Regions from separate parts of the Clostridium chauvoei genome, predicted to be linked through region 2. Evidence: a T-box and tRNA genes for the amino acid it is inferred to sense, from the RefSeq annotation. Region 2 holds a T-box; the other regions hold tRNA genes.

Region 1 (5,632 bases), 1.0 Mb from region 2:
GACTCTTGGGGGAGATCAGCCTGTTATCCCCGAGGTAGCTTTTATCCGTTGAGCGATGGCCCTCCCACGAGGTACCACCGGATCACTAAGCCCGACTTTCGTCCCTGCTCCACTTGTGGGTGTCGCAGTCAGGCTCCCTTCTGCCTTTGCACTCTTCGAACGATTTCCGACCGTTCTGAGGAAACCTTTGGGCGCCTCCGTTACTTTTTAGGAGGCGACCGCCCCAGTCAAACTGCCCACCTAACAATGTCCCGTCACCAGATTCATGGCGTCCGGTTAGAACCCCAATACTGTCAGGGTGGTATCCCAAGGATGACTCCACCAAGGCTGACGCCCTAGTTTCCCAGTCTCCCACCTATCCTGTACAGACAATATCGGAATTCAATGCTAAGCTACAGTAAAGCTCTACGGGGTCTTTCCGTCCAATCGCGGGTAGCGAGCATCTTCACTCGCACTACAACTTCGCCGGATTTGCAGTTGAGACAGTGCCCAAGTCATTACGCCATTCGTGCGGGTCAGAACTTACCTGACAAGGAATTTCGCTACCTTAGGACCGTTATAGTTACGGCCGCCGTTTACTGGGGCTTAAGTTCACACCTTCGCTTGCGCTAAGTGTTCCCCTTAACCTTCCAGCACCGGGCAGGCGTCAGCCCCTATACATCAGCTTGCGCTTTAGCAGAGACCTGTGTTTTTGCTAAACAGTTGCTTGGGCCTATTCTCTGCGGCCTACTCTCGTAGGCACCCCTTCTCGCTAACTTACGGGGTCAATTTGCCTAGTTCCTTAACTGCAATTCTTCCGCTGGTCTTAGGATTCTCTCCTCATCTACCTGTGTCGGTTTGCGGTACGGGCACTACTTCTCTCTCTAGATGCTTTTCTTGGAAGCATGGAATCAGATACTTCAGCCTTTTGGCCTTCCCCATCACGCCTCAGAATTGTTGAAACGGATTTGCCTGTTTCAACTCCCTAAACGCTTAGACTAGCATTTCCAATCGCTAGCACATCCTATCCTTCTCCGTCACACCATCGATAATAACGATTGTAGTGGTATCGGAATATCAACCGATTGTCCATCGCCTACGCCTATCGGCCTCGGCTTAGGTCCCGACTAACCCTGGGCGGACGAGCCTTCCCCAGGAAACCTTAGATTTTCGACCTGTGAGATTCTCACTCACATCTCGCTACTAATGCCAACATTCTCACTCGTAATCAGTCCACCGCTCCTTACGGTACGACTTCAGCCCGATTACGACGCTCCTCTACCGCTCATCTTACGATGAGCCCGTAGCTTCGGTGGTAAGTTTGAGCCCCGGACATTTTCGGCGCAGGATCTCTCGACTAGTGAGCTATTACGCACTCTTTCAATGAGTGGCTGCTTCTAAGCCAACATCCTAGTTGTCTTAGAAATCCCACATCCTTTTCCACTTAACTTACACTTTGGGACCTTAGCTGACGATCTGGGCTTTTTCCCTTTTGACCACGGATCTTATCATTCGTAGTCTGACTGCCGGACTAATAGTATATGGCATTCGGAGTTTGATAAGGTTCGGTAAGCGATACGCCCCCTAGCCCATTCAGTGCTCTACCTCCATTACTCATATCCGACGCTAGCCCTAAAGCTATTTCGAGGAGAACCAGCTATCTCCGAGTTCGATTGGAATTTCTCCGCTATCCACAGCTCATCCCATGCTTTTTCAACAGCAACGTGGTTCGGTCCTCCACGGGGTTTTACCCCCGCTTCAACCTGGCCATGGATAGGTCACCCGGTTTCGGGTCTACGGCATGCAACTAGTCGCCCTATTAAGACTCGGTTTCCCTTCGGCTCCGTACCTTAAGTACTTAACCTTGCTACATACCGTAACTCGTTGGCTCGTTCTACAAAAAGCACGTCATCACACTCATATGGTGCTCTGACCGGTTGTAGGCACACGGTTTCAGGTTCTATTTCACTCCCCTCCCGGGGTTCTTTTCACCTTTCCCTCACGGTACTGCTTCACTATCGGTCATCAGGTAGTATTTAGCCTTGGGAGGTGGTCCTCCCTGCTTCCCACAAGGTTTCACGTGTCTCGTGGTACTCTGGATCAGAACTTAGTTATTATAATTTTTACCTACGTGGCTATTACACTCTATGGCCTAACTTTCCAGTTATTTTCAGTTAATTATAACTTCCCGTTAATGTTCTGTCCGCAACCCCAGAGATAAATCTCTGGTTTGGGCTCTTTCCCTTTCGCTCGCCGCTACTCAGAAAATCGATTTTTCTTTCTCTTCCTCTAGGTACTTAGATGTTTCAGTTCCCTAGGTTTACCTTCCTGTAACTATTTATTCATTACAGGATACATGGGGTTTCCCATGTGAGTTCCCTCATTCGGAAATCTCCGGATCACTGGCTATGTGCGCCTACCCGAAGCTTATCGCAGCTTATCACGTCCTTCATCGGCTCCTGATGCCAAGGCATTCACCATGCGCCCTTTGTAGCTTGACCTTTACGGTTCTCTTTTTACAAAGAGTCAATTTATATCACAAAGAATATTTTTCTTGGCTTGTTGTCACTTCTCAATTAACATTTGTTAATAAAGTTGTTTTAATTCATGTGCAATTTTCAAAGAACAATGGTGGGTCTAAATGGACTCGAACCATCGACCTCACGCTTATCAGGCGTGCGCTCTAACCAGCTGAGCTATAGACCCATGTGGTGGAGATAAAGAGATTCGAACTCTTGACCCCTTGCGTGCAAGGCAAGTGCTCTCCCAACTGAGCTATACCCCCACATGTTTTGAGGTAGATCCCTCAAAATTGAACAGAAGTTAAGATAACGCTTCTTTTGAAATATACTAGTTAATCATCTTGTTAACTATATTTCTCCATAGAAAGGAGGTGATCCAGCCGCAGGTTCTCCTACGGCTACCTTGTTACGACTTCACCCCAATCGCTGACCCTACCTTAGGTCGCTGCCTCCTTGCGGTTAGCTCACGAACTTTGGGTATTGCCAACTCTCATGGTGTGACGGGCGGTGTGTACAAGGCCCGGGAACGTATTCACCGCGACATGCTGATTCGCGATTACTAGCAACTCCAGCTTCATGTAGGCGAGTTTCAGCCTACAATCCGAACTGAGACAAGTTTTATAGTTTAGCTCCACCTCGCGGTATTGCATCTCGTTGTACTTGCCATTGTAGCACGTGTGTAGCCCTAGACATAAGGGGCATGATGATTTGACGTCATCCCCACCTTCCTCCCGGTTAACCCGGGCAGTCTCGCTAGAGTGCTCAACTAAATGGTAGCAACTAACAATAAGGGTTGCGCTCGTTGCGGGACTTAACCCAACATCTCACGACACGAGCTGACGACAACCATGCACCACCTGTCATCCTGTCTCCGAAGAGACTTCCTCGATTAAGAGTAATGCAGGAGATGTCAAGTCTAGGTAAGGTTCTTCGCGTTGCTTCGAATTAAACCACATGCTCCGCTGCTTGTGCGGGCCCCCGTCAATTCCTTTGAGTTTTAATCTTGCGACCGTACTCCCCAGGCGGGATACTTAATGTGTTAACGGCGGCACGGAAGGAGTTGATACCTCCCACACCTAGTATCCATCGTTTACGGCGTGGACTACCAGGGTATCTAATCCTGTTTGCTCCCCACGCTTTCGAGCCTCAGCGTCAGTTACAGTCCAGAGAGTCGCCTTCGCCACTGGTGTTCTTCCTAATCTCTACGCATTTCACCGCTACACTAGGAATTCCACTCTCCTCTCCTGCACTCTAGACTTCCAGTTTGAAATGCAGCACCCAAGTTGAGCCCGGGTATTTCACATCTCACTTAAAAGTCCGCCTACGCTCCCTTTACGCCCAGTAAATCCGGACAACGCTCGCCACCTACGTATTACCGCGGCTGCTGGCACGTAGTTAGCCGTGGCTTCCTCCTCAGGTACCGTCATTATCGTCCCTGAAGACAGAGCTTTACGATCCGAAAACCTTCATCACTCACGCGGCGTTGCTGCATCAGGGTTTCCCCCATTGTGCAATATTCCCCACTGCTGCCTCCCGTAGGAGTCTGGGCCGTGTCTCAGTCCCAATGTGGCCGATCACCCTCTCAGGTCGGCTACGCATCGTCGCCTTGGTGAGCCGTTACCTCACCAACTAGCTAATGCGCCGCGGGCCCATCTTGTAGCGGATCACTCCTTTAATTACTGCTCCATGCGAAGCTGCAATATTATGCGGTATTAATCTTCCTTTCGGAAGGCTATTCCCCTCTACAAGGCAGGTTGCCCACGTGTTACTCACCCGTCCGCCGCTAGGTTTGTTCCCGAAGGAACTCTCCTCGCTCGACTTGCATGTGTTAGGCACGCCGCCAGCGTTCGTCCTGAGCCAGGATCAAACTCTCACTAAAAAGTTTAATCTGTGCTCAAATTACTTTGAGTCTTTGTTTTAAGACTTTCAAAAGAATTGCTGGTTATACTTAACTTTTATTCTGTTCAATTTTCAAAGATCTAATTTCTTGCAATCTCTCGACCGCTTAATCATAATAACATTTTCTCATTTCCTTGTCAACATATTTTTTAAAATATATTTTCAAGTTTTTCGTTTTGTCCTCGTTGTTCCCGACGACGCTATTTATAATATCATGATTACGAAGAATAACATACTATAAATCTATTAATTTTTGAGTTTTATTTCTATTTTACTACTATTTTCTTGTATTTTCTAAGTTTTTCATATAAAGATACGCCAGGCATAGTTAACTCTATATATCATAATTATACTAAATATATTATTATAAAAGTACGATACTTATATTAAAGTTAAAACTTTATAATTTAAATTTTAAATTACATTAAATTAATATAAACTATTATATATTAGTATTAGCACATTATTTAGGAGGTTTATTATGCTAAAAAAAATTTTACCTTTAATTTTATTATCTAGCATTTTATTAATTGGTTGTACCAAACAAGAAGATAAAGAAAATAAAATTAAAAATAATACTACTACAGTAGAATCACAAACACCTTCCCCTACAACTAACACAAATATAGTTTTAGTTGAAAAATCAAATTCATACTCTCCATATTTAAATATAGGTAATCTAACTTTCTTTCCAGATAAAGAAAATAACAATAAATTATCTACTATAGAAAAACCTAAAGCTACTGGTTATATATCAACTAAAGATATAAAAGATATTTTTAATTACCCAGTAGAATCTACAGCTTCTATAGATGAATGTATTTATTTTCCAAACGGTTCTGATAATAATTTTTTATACAAATTAGATTATCAACGTAATGAAATAACCAAAATTAATAATAACTCTGTTTATAATATAACTTCTAACATGAAATCACTTTATTATATAAATAGAGATGATAACAATAAAATTTATACATATAATCTAGAAACTAGTACATCTTCCTCACTTACAGCTGATTCTTGTGGTAAATTTTTAATAAATGGAGATTTTATCTTATATCAAAACACTAGTGATAACTCTAAACTTTATATTGTAAAACTAGATGGTACTAATAAAAAGCAATTAACCAATACTTCTGTTGATAGTTTTACTGTTTATAATAGTCAAATACTTTATATAAATTCTCATGACAATAACTCGTTATATAAATTAGATCCAAATTCAACTT
Region 2 (5,632 bases):
CTAACTTTATCTCCATATTTATCATCAAATAAAGCCATAGCACCACAATTTTTAGCTTCTTCTAATGTCATAAGGTTAGTTTCTACTTTAAATACTTCCATAACCTTTCTGTTAACTAATTCTTCTACTTTGTCTAGTTCTTCTAAAGTTAATCCTTGGAAGTGAGTAAAGTCAAATCTTAATCTTTCTTCATCAACATATGAACCTGCTTGATTTACATGCTTTCCAACAACTTCTTTTAACGCTTCATGTAACATATGCGTTGCAGTATGATTCTTACATATATTAGCTCTTCTTTCTATATTAACTTCTAAAGTTACAATTTCATTAACTTTTATTTTTCCTTCATTAACTTTTACATAATGAACAGTTTTTCCACCAACATTTTTCTTAGTATCATAAACGTAAGCTTCACCTTGCTGACCTTTAATTATACCTTTATCTCCTACTTGACCACCCATTTCAGCATAGAAAGTAGTTTTATCTGTTACGATATACCCTTTGTCTCCTGCATTAAGCTCATCCTTAAAGCTTTTATCATCAGCTAATACAAGAACTTTACCTTCTATTTTAGTTTCATTATATCCAACAAATTCAGTATTTATTGATGCTTCTATCTTATTTATAGGATTTTCGTCACTTCCCATATATGAAGTTTCGCCTCTTGCACTTCTTGCTCTTTGTCTTTGAGCTTCCATTTCCTTTTTGAAGGCTTCTTTATCAACATCCATTCCAACATCTTCTAAAATTTCTTCAGTAAGTTCTATTGGGAATCCATATGTGTCATATAATTTAAATGCTTCTTCACCCTTTAAGGTAGTTTCTTTAGATTCTTTTAATTTTTCAATATAACTATTTAATATGTGCATTCCTGCATCTATTGTTTCGTTAAATCTTTCTTCTTCTAAAGATACTATTTTTTCGATATAATCTTTATTTTCTTTTAATTGTGGATAAGCTTCTCCATAGTTTTCTACAACTGATTCAACTATATCAGTTAAGAATAATCCTTTTATTCCAAGTAATCTACCATGTCTTGCTGCTCTTCTTAAAAGTCTTCTAAGTACATAACCTCTTCCTTCATTACTTGGTTGAACTCCATCTGAAATAAGCATAGTTACTGATTTAACATGATCTGTAATTATTCTTAAAGAAATATCCTTTGATGAATCTTTTCCATAAACTACTCCTGATAACTTTGATACCTTATCTAATATATTTTTCACTGTATCTATTTCAAATATATTATTAACACCTTGCATTATAGTAGCTATTCTTTCTAATCCCATTCCTGTATCTATATTAGGATGAGCTAATCTATTATAGTTTCCTTCTTCATCTTTATCAAATTGAGTAAATACTAGATTCCAGAATTCAACTACTCTATCTTCTTCACTAGCTTCTAAAAACTCTTCTACAGTTTTTATAACTCCATCGCCTCTATCATAATGAATTTCTGTACATGGTCCACATGGTCCTACTCCAATTTCCCAGAAGTTATCATCTTTTCCTAATCTAAATATTCTACTTGTATCTACATTTGTTTTTTGACACCATATATCAAAAGATTCATCATCTTCTAAATAGATAGTTACATATAGCTTTTCCTTTGGTATTTGTAAAACTTCTGTTATAAATTCCCATGCCCATGGAATTATTTCTCCTTTAAAGTAATCTCCAAAAGAGAAGTTTCCTAACATTTCAAAGAATGTACCATGTCTTGATGTTTTTCCTACATTTTCTATATCACCAGTTCTTATACATTTTTGACAAGTTGTTATTCTTGTCTTTGGTGGCTTTTGAAGTCCTGTAAAATATGGCTTTAAAGGTGCCATACCAGCATTTATTAATAATAAAGACTTGTCGTTTTTAGGTACTAAAGGAAAACTTTCAAGTCTTAAGTGTTCCTTTGATTCAAAAAAGCTTAAATAAGCATCTCTTAGTTCATTTGCTCCCATGAATTTCATAGTAAATTACCTCCATTTATCTTCTTAATGATTTTTATCATTTAATTGCATTTTGAATATAAAAAAAAGTTTTCATCCCTAATAAAAATAAAAGGGACGAAAACATATTTCCGCGGTACCACCCTAATTATGCATAAAAATATGCATCACTTAGAAAATATAGGCTCCAAGATAGCTTCAATATGTTCTATAAGAAGTTTGCACCACCCACTTCCTCTCTAAATATAGATTTCATATTTACTCATTCTCTTCATCGCCATCATATATATTTTGTTATATTTCAATGAAATTATAGTTTATTTATTAAAATATGTCAATTATTTTTAAAACAAATAGTCGTTTATATCATCATAGATAACCTTTATTATAACACCAATAGGTACTGCTAAAACCATCCCTGCAAATCCACCTATTTTTTCTCCAATTAATAATAATATAATAATTATTATAGGGTGCATATTAGTGCTATCTCCAGTTATTTTCGGCGATAAAATATTCCCCTCTATTTGTTGAAGTAAGAAAACTCCAATTATTGTCCATAAAGCTTTAGTTGGAGAATCTATAAGAGCAATAATCACTGCTGGAATCCCTCCTATAATAGGGCCAAAATAAGGTATTATATTAAGAATTCCATTTAAGACTGCCAGTATAAAAGCAAATTTAACATCTATAATCATTAGTATAATAAATGTTAACACTCCTATTATTAATGATAATAACAATTGACTTATTATATATCTTGATAATATTCTATCTATATTATTTATAGCTTTTTTAGCTATAACTCTTTTTTCTGTAGGTAATATAAGTAAAATTTTATTATATATCAAATCTCCATCTACTAAAAAATAATAAGTTACTATAGGTACTATAGCAAAAGAAACTAGATTTTCAAAAATTCCCATCATATTTTCTATAAAATTATTACTAAATCCACTTAAGAATCTATTTACCTCTTCATTTATTTGAGTATATATAGATTGAAAAAATGATATATCATTTATTTTAAGCTTTATCGCTAAATCACTTATATATTTTTCTATATTATCAAGCATTTCTCCAAAATTCAAACTTTCTTTTAATATAGTTGGTACTACTAAATAAAGCATTATTAATATTAAAGTAACTATAAAAATTATTAATATTATAGAAGATATTCTTTTACTTATATTAAATCTTTCACTAATACTATTTCTTATAGGGTTTAATGCATAAGCAAAAATAAATCCTATAAATACTATATTAACTATATTGTTTATAGTATCTACTTTAAAATATATAAATATTGATAATAAAATGAGTGTTATTAGAATTATTTTATTTATTAAGGTTTTATACTTTTTGTATATTTTCATTTATTTTTTTGTGAGGAATCGCCTTAAATTTTATACTTTCACTTCCGTGATATAGTATAAAATCTTCTCCTAATATACACTCATTTACTAAAAGTATTTCTTTACCTTTTATCATTTTATCAAAAAGCCCTGAGCTCATAATTAATCCCTTTATAGAAAGGTCTTTTTTTTCTATAAGTAAATCCTCAAGTGCACCTTTCATAATATTATTAGTGTCTATAATATCCATATCCTTTATATTTCTAAAGGTAAGCCCTTTAAAATGGACTATCTTCTTTACAATTAGAACTTCATCTAACGAAATAATATCATCTATACTTGCAAAATTTTTATTTGATAACAACATAAAATTAGATATAAAAAACCCCTTTACAGCAGCATTATAAAAATCTATACATAAATCTTCTATAACGCCAAGGTATTTCCCCTTAATATCGTAAACTTTCATAAGATAGAAATCTTTGGTCTTTAACATATTACCCTCTCTTTCTTTCCTTTTATACTTTTAGTTTTTCCAAAAAAGCAAAAAAAATCCCCACAATTTAATTGTGAGAATTTTAAAATCTTATATAATATTATAAAACTTTTTCTATAACTCCCCCACCAACAACATCATTTCCGTTATAAAAAACTACTGATTGGCCTTTTGTTATAGCTCTTTGTTTATCTTTAAAGGATACTTTAACCCTTCCATTAGGTAAAGGAGATATACTAGCTTCTGCTGGTTTTGCTGAATATCTAACTTTAGCTGTAACTTCCATCTCCTCTTTTAAAGTATCTATAGCTATAAAATTAACTTCTTTAGCTACTAAGTCAGTTCTAAATATGTCGTCTTCTGAACCTATTATAACTTCATTAGTTTTAGGGTTTATACCAGTAACAAAAACAGGCCTTCCAAGGGCTAACCCTAACCCCTTTCTTTGTCCTATAGTATAATAAACTATCCCTTTATGTTTTCCTAAGATATTTCCTTCTTTATCTACGAAATTACCCTCTTTAACTTTTTCAGGTTTAGCTCTTAATATGTATCCACCATGATTATTATCTGTAACAAAACAGATTTCCTCACTATCTTTTTTATTATGTACAGCAAGACCTATCTCTTTTGCTATTTCTCTTATTTTATCTTTAGTATATTCTCCACAAGGCATTAAAGTTTGACTTAATTGTTCTTGTGTAAAGTTATATAAAGCATAAGTTTGATCTTTTCTATCATCATCAGCTCTAAGTAAATGGAATCTTCCATCTCTATTTTCTATCTTAGCATAATGACCTGTTGCTACGTAATCAGCCCCTATACCCTTAGCTTTTCTTAAAAACTCATCAAATTTTATGTGTTTATTACAAGCAATACACGGATTCGGAGTTTTTCCTTCTATATACTCTTGAACAAAATAGTCTATAACTTTTTCTTTAAAAACTTCCTTAAAATTAAGCACGTAAAAAGGAATACCTAATTTATCAGCTACTCTTCTTGCATCATCTACTGCTGATAGAGAACAACATCCACCTTCTCTTTCAACATAACTACTATCTTCATCATCAAAGTGTTTCATTGTAACACCTATTACGTCATAACCTTGCTCTTTTAAAAGGTAAGCAGCGACGGAGCTATCCACTCCACCGCTCATACCAATAACTACTTTCTTTTTCATAAAGTTGCCTTTATTCTTGATGTCCATGAACATGATCATGGATGTTATCATGTTCTTCAAAATCCCAAACGTCTAATCCATTGCTTTTTCTATAATCATTAATAGCTTTATGAATTGCTTCTTCTGCTAATACTGAACAATGCATCTTAACTGGTGGAAGTCCATCTAAAGCTTCTGCAACTGCCTTGTTTGATAACTCCCAAGCTTCTTCTATAGTTTTTCCCATAATTAGCTCTGTAGCCATTGATGAAGATGCTATAGCAGAACCACAGCCAAAAGTCTTAAACTTAACATCTTTTATTATATTATCTTCTACCTTTAAGTATATTTTCATTATATCTCCGCACTTAGCATTTCCTACTTCTCCAACACCATTTGCGTCTTCTATTTCTCCTACGTTTCTTGGATTCTTAAAATGATCCATTACTTTATCACTATATATCATATTATTTTGCTCCCTTCTTTAAATAGTCTTCCCATAATGGTGACATATTTCTTAATCTCTCTATAATTGGTGGTACAACTTCTATTACATAATCCACATCTTCTTCTGTAGAACCATCTCCAAGTGTTAATCTTAATGATCCATGAGCTAATTCATGAGGAAGTCCTATTGCAAGTAAAACATGAGATGGATCTAGTGAACCTGAAGTGC
Region 3 (5,632 bases), 1.4 Mb from region 2:
ACGACTTCACCCCAATCGCTGACCCTACCTTAGGTCGCTGCCTCCTTGCAGTTAGCTCACGAACTTTGGGTATTGCCAACTCTCATGGTGTGACGGGCGGTGTGTACAAGGCCCGGGAACGTATTCACCGCGACATGCTGATTCGCGATTACTAGCAACTCCAGCTTCATGTAGGCGAGTTTCAGCCTACAATCCGAACTGAGACAAGTTTTATAGTTTAGCTCCACCTCGCGGTATTGCATCTCGTTGTACTTGCCATTGTAGCACGTGTGTAGCCCTAGACATAAGGGGCATGATGATTTGACGTCATCCCCACCTTCCTCCCGGTTAACCCGGGCAGTCTCGCTAGAGTGCTCAACTAAATGGTAGCAACTAACAATAAGGGTTGCGCTCGTTGCGGGACTTAACCCAACATCTCACGACACGAGCTGACGACAACCATGCACCACCTGTCATCCTGTCTCCGAAGAGACTTCCTCGATTAAGAGTAATGCAGGAGATGTCAAGTCTAGGTAAGGTTCTTCGCGTTGCTTCGAATTAAACCACATGCTCCGCTGCTTGTGCGGGCCCCCGTCAATTCCTTTGAGTTTTAATCTTGCGACCGTACTCCCCAGGCGGGATACTTAATGTGTTAACGGCGGCACGGAAGGAGTTGATACCTCCCACACCTAGTATCCATCGTTTACGGCGTGGACTACCAGGGTATCTAATCCTGTTTGCTCCCCACGCTTTCGAGCCTCAGCGTCAGTTACAGTCCAGAGAGTCGCCTTCGCCACTGGTGTTCTTCCTAATCTCTACGCATTTCACCGCTACACTAGGAATTCCACTCTCCTCTCCTGCACTCTAGACTTCCAGTTTGAAATGCAGCACCCAAGTTGAGCCCGGGTATTTCACATCTCACTTAAAAGTCCGCCTACGCTCCCTTTACGCCCAGTAAATCCGGACAACGCTCGCCACCTACGTATTACCGCGGCTGCTGGCACGTAGTTAGCCGTGGCTTCCTCCTCAGGTACCGTCATTATCGTCCCTGAAGACAGAGCTTTACGATCCGAAAACCTTCATCACTCACGCGGCGTTGCTGCATCAGGGTTTCCCCCATTGTGCAATATTCCCCACTGCTGCCTCCCGTAGGAGTCTGGGCCGTGTCTCAGTCCCAATGTGGCCGATCACCCTCTCAGGTCGGCTACGCATCGTCGCCTTGGTGAGCCGTTACCTCACCAACTAGCTAATGCGCCGCGGGCCCATCTTGTAGCGGATTGCTCCTTTAATTACTGCTCCATGCGAAGCTGCAATATTATGCGGTATTAATCTTCCTTTCGGAAGGCTATTCCCCTCTACAAGGCAGGTTGCCCACGTGTTACTCACCCGTCCGCCGCTAGGTTTGTTCCCGAAGGAACTCTCCTCGCTCGACTTGCATGTGTTAGGCACGCCGCCAGCGTTCGTCCTGAGCCAGGATCAAACTCTCACTAAAAAGTTTAATCTGTGCTCAAATTACTTTGAGTCTTTGTTTTAAGACTTTCAAAAGAATTGCTGGTTATACTTAACTTTTATTCTGTTCAATTTTCAAAGACCATTTTCTTCATCGCCCTCAAGCGACTCATTTATCTTACCATCATTAAAACATTTTGTCAACACTTTTTTGAATTTATTTTAAAACAATTTAAGTTGTTGATTTATCTTTTAATGTAATCTCAAGCACTCTTGCTGAGAACATGACTTATGATATCATCTTAAAAGCTAATAATTCGAGTGTATAACCATTATATATTCAAATTATTAGCTATATACTCTTTTTTTCTATATTATTCTACATTTTTCTTATACTGATACACCTGGGTGAGTTACTATATTTTGTATTAATAGTTCGAATATTCTTCTTATATATCTATATTAAATATAAGATATTTTATTTAATTTAACCATTATAATACTTTTTTATAGTACAATTTATTATTTCTATATCTAACTTCATAAAACTATTTTTTGTTTTAGATAGTTCTCTATTCTTAATAATAATTTAAAATAATTTATTTTATAGCACAAAAAAAGCTACGAAATACTTCGTAGCTTTTGGTGGAGATAAAGAGATTCGAACTCTTGACCCCTTGCGTGCAAGGCAAGTGCTCTCCCAACTGAGCTATACCCCCAAATATGGTGGACCTTCAGGGACTCGAACCCCGGACCTACCGGTTATGAGCCGGTTGCTCTAACCAACTGAGCTAAAGATCCTCAGTTTACCTGGCAACGTTCTATTCTCCCACACAGTCTCCCATGCAGTACCATCGACGCTGTAGAGCTTAACTTTCCTGTTCGGAATGGGAAGGAGTGTTTCCTCTACGCCATCATCACCAGATGCATTGTCACCCCAAATCTATGATTTGGTTGGTGTAAAGCACTTAGCATAGCTAAGTTACCTTTTCAGAGATGTTCTCTGAAAATTGCACATGAATTTTTGCCATTTCGTTATTGGTCAAGCCCTCGACCTATTAGTATCAGTCAGCTAAATATGTTACCACACTTACACCTCTGACCTATCAACCTTGTGTTCTTCAAGGGGTCTTACTAGCTTATGCTATGGGAAATCTCATCTTGAGGGGGGCTTCACGCTTAGATGCTTTCAGCGTTTATCCCTTCCCGACTTAGCTACCCAGCCATGCTCTTGGCAGAACAACTGGTGCACCAGAGGTCAGTCCATCCCGGTCCTCTCGTACTAAGGACAGCTCCTCTCAAATTTCCTACGCCCGCGACGGATAGGGACCGAACTGTCTCACGACGTTCTGAACCCAGCTCGCGTGCCGCTTTAATGGGCGAACAGCCCAACCCTTGGGACCTACTACAGCCCCAGGATGCGACGAGCCGACATCGAGGTGCCAAACCTCCCCGTCGATGTGGACTCTTGGGGGAGATCAGCCTGTTATCCCCGAGGTAGCTTTTATCCGTTGAGCGATGGCTCTCCCACGAGGTACCACCGGATCACTAAGCCCGACTTTCGTCCCTGCTCCACTTGTGGGTGTCGCAGTCAGGCTCCCTTCTGCCTTTGCACTCTTCGAACGATTTCCGACCGTTCTGAGGGAACCTTTGGGCGCCTCCGTTACTTTTTAGGAGGCGACCGCCCCAGTCAAACTGCCCACCTAACAATGTCCCGTCACCAGATTCATGGCGTCCGGTTAGAACCCCAATACTGTCAGGGTGGTATCCCAAGGATGACTCCACCAAGGCTGACGCCCTAGTTTCCCAGTCTCCCACCTATCCTGTACAGACAATATCGGAATTCAATGCTAAGCTACAGTAAAGCTCTACGGGGTCTTTCCGTCCAATCGCGGGTAGCGAGCATCTTCACTCGCACTACAACTTCGCCGGATTTGCAGTTGAGACAGTGCCCAAGTCATTACGCCATTCGTGCGGGTCAGAACTTACCTGACAAGGAATTTCGCTACCTTAGGACCGTTATAGTTACGGCCGCCGTTTACTGGGGCTTAAGTTCACACCTTCGCTTACGCTAAGTGTTCCCCTTAACCTTCCAGCACCGGGCAGGCGTCAGCCCCTATACATCAGCTTGCGCTTTAGCAGAGACCTGTGTTTTTGCTAAACAGTTGCTTGGGCCTATTCTCTGCGGCCTACTCTCGTAGGCACCCCTTCTCGCTAACTTACGGGGTCAATTTGCCTAGTTCCTTAACTGCAATTCTTCCGCTGGTCTTAGGATTCTCTCCTCATCTACCTGTGTCGGTTTGCGGTACGGGCACTACTTCTCTCTCTAGATGCTTTTCTTGGAAGCATGGAATCAGATACTTCAGCCTTTTGGCCTTCCCCATCACGCCTCAGAATTGTTGAAACGGATTTGCCTGTTTCAACTCCCTAAACGCTTAGACTAGCATTTCCAATCGCTAGCACATCCTATCCTTCTCCGTCACACCATCGATAATAACGATTGTAGTGGTATCGGAATATCAACCGATTGTCCATCGCCTACGCCTATCGGCCTCGGCTTAGGTCCCGACTAACCCTGGGCGGACGAGCCTTCCCCAGGAAACCTTAGATTTTCGACCTGTGAGATTCTCACTCACATCTCGCTACTAATGCCAACATTCTCACTCGTAATCAGTCCACCGCTCCTTACGGTACGACTTCAGCCCGATTACGACGCTCCTCTACCGCTCATCTTACGATGAGCCCGTAGCTTCGGTGGTAAGTTTGAGCCCCGGACATTTTCGGCGCAGGATCTCTCGACTAGTGAGCTATTACGCACTCTTTCAATGAGTGGCTGCTTCTAAGCCAACATCCTAGTTGTCTTAGAAATCCCACATCCTTTTCCACTTAACTTACACTTTGGGACCTTAGCTGACGATCTGGGCTTTTTCCCTTTTGACCACGGATCTTATCATTCGTAGTCTGACTGCCGGACTAATAGTATATGGCATTCGGAGTTTGATAAGGTTCGGTAAGCGATACGCCCCTAGCCCATTCAGTGCTCTACCTCCATTACTCATATCCGACGCTAGCCCTAAAGCTATTTCGAGGAGAACCAGCTATCTCCGAGTTCGATTGGAATTTCTCCGCTATCCACAGCTCATCCCATGCTTTTTCAACAGCAACGTGGTTCGGTCCTCCACGGGGTTTTACCCCCGCTTCAACCTGGCCATGGATAGGTCACCCGGTTTCGGGTCTACGGCATGCAACTAGTCGCCCTATTAAGACTCGGTTTCCCTTCGGCTCCGTACCTTAAGTACTTAACCTTGCTACATACTGTAACTCGTTGGCTCGTTCTACAAAAAGCACGTCATCACACTCATATGGTGCTCTGACCGGTTGTAGGCACACGGTTTCAGGTTCTATTTCACTCCCCTCCCGGGGTTCTTTTCACCTTTCCCTCACGGTACTGCTTCACTATCGGTCATCAGGTAGTATTTAGCCTTGGGAGGTGGTCCTCCCTGCTTCCCACAAGGTTTCACGTGTCTCGTGGTACTCTGGATCAGAACTCTAAACCTTTCTGTTTTACCTACGTGGCTATTACACTCTATGGCCTAACTTTCCAGTTATTTTCGGTTACAAATTAGTTTATTTAATGTTCTGTCCGCAACCCCAGAGATAAATCTCTGGTTTGGGCTCTTTCCCTTTCGCTCGCCGCTACTCAGAAAATCGATTTTTCTTTCTCTTCCTCTAGGTACTTAGATGTTTCAGTTCCCTAGGTTTACCTTCCTGTAACTATTTATTCATTACAGGATACATGGGGTTTCCCATGTGAGTTCCCTCATTCGGAAATCTCCGGATCACTGGCTATGTGCGCCTACCCGAAGCTTATCGCAGCTTATCACGTCCTTCATCGGCTCCTGATGCCAAGGCATTCACCATGCGCCCTTTGTAGCTTGACCTTTACGGTTCTCTTTTTACAAAGAGTCAATTTATATCACAAAGAATATTTTTCTTGGCTTGTTGTCACTTCTCAATTAACATTTGTTAATAAAGTTGTTTTAATTCATGTGCAATTTTCAAAGAACAAAATTTTGAAGGATTTTGGTCCTTCAAAATTGAACAGAAGTTAAGATAACTCTTCTTTTGAAATATACTAGTTAATCATCTTGTTAACTAGATTTCTCCATAGAAAGGAGGTGATCCAGCCGCAGGTTCTCCTACG
Region 4 (5,632 bases), 1.3 Mb from region 2:
AGGAGCCGATGAAGGACGTGATAAGCTGCGATAAGCTTCGGGTAGGCGCACATAGCCAGTGATCCGGAGATTTCCGAATGAGGGAACTCACATGGGAAACCCCATGTATCCTGTAATGAATAAATAGTTACAGGAAGGTAAACCTAGGGAACTGAAACATCTAAGTACCTAGAGGAAGAGAAAGAAAAATCGATTTTCTGAGTAGCGGCGAGCGAAAGGGAAAGAGCCCAAACCAGAGATTTATCTCTGGGGTTGCGGACAGAACATTAAATAAACTAATTTGTAACCGAAAATAACTGGAAAGTTAGGCCATAGAGTGTAATAGCCACGTAGGTAAAACAGAAAGGTTTAGAGTTCTGATCCAGAGTACCACGAGACACGTGAAACCTTGTGGGAAGCAGGGAGGACCACCTCCCAAGGCTAAATACTACCTGATGACCGATAGTGAAGCAGTACCGTGAGGGAAAGGTGAAAAGAACCCCGGGAGGGGAGTGAAATAGAACCTGAAACCGTGTGCCTACAACCGGTCAGAGCACCATATGAGTGTGATGACGTGCTTTTTGTAGAACGAGCCAACGAGTTACGGTATGTAGCAAGGTTAAGTACTTAAGGTACGGAGCCGAAGGGAAACCGAGTCTTAATAGGGCGACTAGTTGCATGCCGTAGACCCGAAACCGGGTGACCTATCCATGGCCAGGTTGAAGCGGGGGTAAAATCCCGTGGAGGACCGAACCACGTTGCTGTTGAAAAAGCATGGGATGAGCTGTGGATAGCGGAGAAATTCCAATCGAACTCGGAGATAGCTGGTTCTCCTCGAAATAGCTTTAGGGCTAGCGTCGGATATGAGTAATGGAGGTAGAGCACTGAATGGGCTAGGGGGCGTATCGCTTACCGAACCTTATCAAACTCCGAATGCCATATACTATTAGTCCGGCAGTCAGACTACGAATGATAAGATCCGTGGTCAAAAGGGAAAAAGCCCAGATCGTCAGCTAAGGTCCCAAAGTGTAAGTTAAGTGGAAAAGGATGTGGGATTTCTAAGACAACTAGGATGTTGGCTTAGAAGCAGCCACTCATTGAAAGAGTGCGTAATAGCTCACTAGTCGAGAGATCCTGCGCCGAAAATGTCCGGGGCTCAAACTTACCACCGAAGCTACGGGCTCATCGTAAGATGAGCGGTAGAGGAGCGTCGTAATCGGGCTGAAGTCGTACCGTAAGGAGCGGTGGACTGATTACGAGTGAGAATGTTGGCATTAGTAGCGAGATGTGAGTGAGAATCTCACAGGTCGAAAATCTAAGGTTTCCTGGGGAAGGCTCGTCCGCCCAGGGTTAGTCGGGACCTAAGCCGAGGCCGATAGGCGTAGGCGATGGACAATCGGTTGATATTCCGATACCACTACAATCGTTATTATCGATGGTGTGACGGAGAAGGATAGGATGTGCTAGCGATTGGAAATGCTAGTCTAAGCGTTTAGGGAGTTGAAACAGGCAAATCCGTTTCAACAATTCTGAGGCGTGATGGGGAAGGCCAAAAGGCTGAAGTATCTGATTCCATGCTTCCAAGAAAAGCATCTAGAGAGAGAAGTAGTGCCCGTACCGCAAACCGACACAGGTAGATGAGGAGAGAATCCTAAGACCAGCGGAAGAATTGCAGTTAAGGAACTAGGCAAATTGACCCCGTAAGTTAGCGAGAAGGGGTGCCTACGAGAGTAGGCCGCAGAGAATAGGCCCAAGCAACTGTTTAGCAAAAACACAGGTCTCTGCTAAAGCGCAAGCTGATGTATAGGGGCTGACGCCTGCCCGGTGCTGGAAGGTTAAGGGGAACACTTAGCGCAAGCGAAGGTGTGAACTTAAGCCCCAGTAAACGGCGGCCGTAACTATAACGGTCCTAAGGTAGCGAAATTCCTTGTCAGGTAAGTTCTGACCCGCACGAATGGCGTAATGACTTGGGCACTGTCTCAACTGCAAATCCGGCGAAGTTGTAGTGCGAGTGAAGATGCTCGCTACCCGCGATTGGACGGAAAGACCCCGTAGAGCTTTACTGTAGCTTAGCATTGAATTCCGATATTGTCTGTACAGGATAGGTGGGAGACTGGGAAACTAGGGCGTCAGCCTTGGTGGAGTCATCCTTGGGATACCACCCTGACAGTATTGGGGTTCTAACCGGACGCCATGAATCTGGTGACGGGACATTGTTAGGTGGGCAGTTTGACTGGGGCGGTCGCCTCCTAAAAAGTAACGGAGGCGCCCAAAGGTTCCCTCAGAACGGTCGGAAATCGTTCGAAGAGTGCAAAGGCAGAAGGGAGCCTGACTGCGACACCCACAAGTGGAGCAGGGACGAAAGTCGGGCTTAGTGATCCGGTGGTACCTCGTGGGAGGGCCATCGCTCAACGGATAAAAGCTACCTCGGGGATAACAGGCTGATCTCCCCCAAGAGTCCACATCGACGGGGAGGTTTGGCACCTCGATGTCGGCTCGTCGCATCCTGGGGCTGTAGTAGGTCCCAAGGGTTGGGCTGTTCGCCCATTAAAGCGGCACGCGAGCTGGGTTCAGAACGTCGTGAGACAGTTCGGTCCCTATCCGTCGCGGGCGTAGGAAATTTGAGAGGAGCTGTCCTTAGTACGAGAGGACCGGGATGGACTGACCTCTGGTGCACCAGTTGTTCTGCCAAGAGCATGGCTGGGTAGCTAAGTCGGGAAGGGATAAACGCTGAAAGCATCTAAGCGTGAAGCCCCCCTCAAGATGAGATTTCCCATAGCATAAGCTAGTAAGACCCCTTGAAGAACACAAGGTTGATAGGTCAGAGGTGTAAGTGTGGTAACATATTTAGCTGACTGATACTAATAGGTCGAGGGCTTGACCAATAACGAAATGGCAAAAATTCATGTGCAATTTTCAGAGAACAAATTCTGAAAAGACTATTGACAAATAGTACTCAATACATTATAATGATAATGTAATCTGGTGATGATGGCGTAGAGGAAACACTCCTTCCCATTCCGAACAGGAAAGTTAAGCTCTACAGCGTCGATGGTACTGCATGGGAGACTGTGTGGGAGAGTAGAACGTTGCCAGGTAAGTTGAGGATCTTTAGCTCAGTTGGTTAGAGCAACCGGCTCATAACCGGTAGGTCCGGGGTTCGAGTCCCTGAAGGTCCACCATATTTGGGGGTATAGCTCAGTTGGGAGAGCACTTGCCTTGCACGCAAGGGGTCAAGAGTTCGAATCTCTTTATCTCCACCAAAAAGTTACGAATTATTTCGTAACTTTTTTTTTGTTTTAAATATAAGTAATATGTCGAAAATTAATTAAAAATTTAGAAATTTTTAATTAGTCATTAAGGCTTGTATATTATATAATTATATATGAGGAGATTTAAAATAAATTTAAGTTTAGCATTTTTTTATATAATACATATACTGGTGGTATATAATGCTAAAGTTAAATCCTAATGGGATAGGGAGTGTTTTTGGTGGGGAATAAAAATGAACTAGAACAGAGAATGATAGAGTTAAAATTAGAAAAAAGAGAATTAGTATTAACAGGTAAGAGCACGGTAAAAATAGATAAATTAATAGATGAGCTAGAAAAGTCAATAAAAGAGTTAAATAATGTGTATAATTAGTGATGAATTTATTTAAACTTGGATTTAAGTACAAGAAGTATTTAAATCCTTTTGTTTTTATCATATATTAACTATAAAAAGCATATTAAATTTATAAGGGTTATTTTTATATAGTCCTTAATGGATGAGAGGAGTAGGTGTATTATATGATAAGAACTATGGTATGTCAAAAAGAAGGGTGTAGTGGGAATAGATTCCATATACAAACTAAGGATGGGAAGCTAGAGTTAACTTGTGATCAATGTAAAACTAAGTATTATATTGATTTAAGTGACGATGATGTTATAATGCTACCAAATTGTTCACATTGTAATAATGAAACGTTTAAAATATTTAGGGATGTAGATAAGAAAGCGGTATATGCTAAGTGTACAGAATGTGGTTCAGAGCCAGAAGTTACGTATCTTGATCCTGATGGAATGCAAGTATCTTACCAAATTAAATTATTAAATGACATAAAGGAAGTAATGTCTTTGATTGAACAAAGAATGTGTAACTTAGAAAGAAATGTACAAGATTTAGAACAGGGACAAGAGATGTTAGAACAATCATTAGCTTATATTAACAGATATATAGTTGAGAGAGATTAATTGTTAATACAAAAAAACTTTAAGATATTGTATAATTTATAGCACAAGGAACTTTGAAGAATACTAAGGAGAAGATATATGAAAAATAAGAAAAAAATTATTGCTTGGTTTATGCTTATAATTTGGATGAGTGTTATATTTTTTATGTCACATCAACCAGGAAATATATCAAGTAATCAAAGTGAGTTAGTATTAAAGATATTTTCATTTATAGGGATAAATTTAAATGATTATTTTGGAGAGTTAGCAACGCTTATAGTAAGAAAAACAGCTCACTTTAGTGAATATTTAATATTGTTTGCATTTGCTTATAATGTTCTTATATTATATACAGATAAGAAAAGTGCGAGAATATGTTCTCTTATCTTTGTATTTTTATATGCATGTTCAGATGAAATACATCAATATTTCATACCAGGAAGAGCTATGGCGTTTAAAGATATACTTATAGATACAAGTGGAGGATTATTTGGATTTATTATAGGATATATACATGAAAAGAGAAAATTATTAAAAAGTGTATAAAAAATAGACTACTCAAGGTTGGGTAGTCTATTTTATTTAAATTATAATTTAATTTATCTCTGTGATATATGAAGTTATATATCCATTAGAGTTTAATTCTTTAATAATTTTACTTAAAGGAGATTCTTTAGAGTAAGTATAATTTAAATTGGTATCAGTAACTGAAACATCAATAAAATCTAACTCTTTAATTGGATGATAAAATAAACTAACTAATGATCCTGCTTTAGGAGAGTTAATACCTCTAGAAATGTTTGAAATATTTAAATCTCTAACATAACTTAAAGGTGTAGGTATATAAATATTACCTGTCTTTGTATGATGTATATTAAAGTATTGAATAGGACCATATGGTTCATATATATATTTAAAATATTCTTCTATAATTTTCTTTTGAGGTTTTGTAGCTTTATAGTGTGGACTTTCAAAAAATGCAAAAGGAATATTTAAAGCATGAGCTGTATTAATTGCATTTTCAATAATAACTCTAGTTTCATCAGTTGTTTTATTTGCATTTTTAGATAATTCTGTTCCTGATAGACTAGTTTCATTACCATATTGATGAGTATATCCATGTAAACCTACTAATCCACCTCTATTAATTAGGTGATCTAGAAGATTTATAAATGCTACATTTTGTAATGAGTGAATATTAAGAAGATCATTATCTATATTATTATCTGGTTCAACATATCTAGGAACCCAAGCTATATGAAAGCCTATATTTTTAGAATATAGTAAATCACCCATAAGTTTAAATTTTTCTATATTAGTAGAATCATTTAATGCTCCTCCAGCAGCAAAATCTTCAAGTCTTATTAAGGCTAAACGTCCTTTAGTTGCAGGAGAAATCTCTTTAACTATATTTGGTGAGTTAATAAAATTTATACTTT

What was found. A T-box is a leader RNA that pairs with one kind of tRNA and senses whether it is charged. The one in region 2 lies ahead of alaS (alanine--tRNA ligase), so its partner is inferred to be a tRNA-Ala.
Region 1: it has a tRNA-Ala gene. The T-box ahead of alaS (alanine--tRNA ligase) is inferred to sense a tRNA for this amino acid. The anticodon was not compared.
Region 3: it has a tRNA-Ala gene. The T-box ahead of alaS (alanine--tRNA ligase) is inferred to sense a tRNA for this amino acid. The anticodon was not compared.
Region 4: it has a tRNA-Ala gene. The T-box ahead of alaS (alanine--tRNA ligase) is inferred to sense a tRNA for this amino acid. The anticodon was not compared.

The regions. Positions count from the first base shown of each region.
Region 1 is NZ_CP018624.1:2,426,911-2,432,542, forward strand. Features, by position in the region: rRNA gene BTM21_RS11460 (23S ribosomal RNA) at 1-2,480, opposite strand, end outside; tRNA gene BTM21_RS11465 (tRNA-Ile) at 2,609-2,685, opposite strand; tRNA gene BTM21_RS11470 (tRNA-Ala) at 2,689-2,764, opposite strand; rRNA gene BTM21_RS11475 (16S ribosomal RNA) at 2,866-4,380, opposite strand; gene BTM21_RS11480 (DUF5050 domain-containing protein) at 4,882-5,632, shown strand, end outside.
Region 2 is NZ_CP018624.1:1,420,389-1,426,020, forward strand. Features, by position in the region: gene alaS (alanine--tRNA ligase) at 1-1,967, opposite strand, end outside; T-box leader at 2,057-2,230, opposite strand; gene BTM21_RS06705 (AI-2E family transporter) at 2,291-3,322, opposite strand; gene BTM21_RS06710 (PRC-barrel domain-containing protein) at 3,300-3,797, opposite strand; gene mnmA (tRNA 2-thiouridine(34) synthase MnmA) at 3,898-4,977, opposite strand; gene nifU (Fe-S cluster assembly scaffold protein NifU) at 4,988-5,422, opposite strand; gene nifS (cysteine desulfurase NifS) at 5,424-5,632, opposite strand, start outside.
Region 3 is NZ_CP018624.1:11,056-16,687, reverse strand. Features, by position in the region: rRNA gene BTM21_RS00065 (16S ribosomal RNA) at 1-1,471, opposite strand, end outside; tRNA gene BTM21_RS00060 (tRNA-Ala) at 2,072-2,147, opposite strand; tRNA gene BTM21_RS00055 (tRNA-Ile) at 2,153-2,229, opposite strand; rRNA gene rrf (5S ribosomal RNA) at 2,237-2,353, opposite strand; rRNA gene BTM21_RS00045 (23S ribosomal RNA) at 2,467-5,369, opposite strand; rRNA gene BTM21_RS00040 (16S ribosomal RNA) at 5,600-5,632, opposite strand, start outside.
Region 4 is NZ_CP018624.1:2,716,948-2,722,579, reverse strand. Features, by position in the region: rRNA gene BTM21_RS12790 (23S ribosomal RNA) at 1-2,864, shown strand, start outside; rRNA gene rrf (5S ribosomal RNA) at 2,961-3,077, shown strand; tRNA gene BTM21_RS12780 (tRNA-Ile) at 3,085-3,161, shown strand; tRNA gene BTM21_RS12775 (tRNA-Ala) at 3,167-3,242, shown strand; gene BTM21_RS13805 (hypothetical protein) at 3,472-3,624, shown strand; gene BTM21_RS12770 (hypothetical protein) at 3,771-4,214, shown strand; gene BTM21_RS12765 (VanZ family protein) at 4,293-4,739, shown strand; gene BTM21_RS12760 (DUF2334 domain-containing protein) at 4,788-5,632, opposite strand, start outside.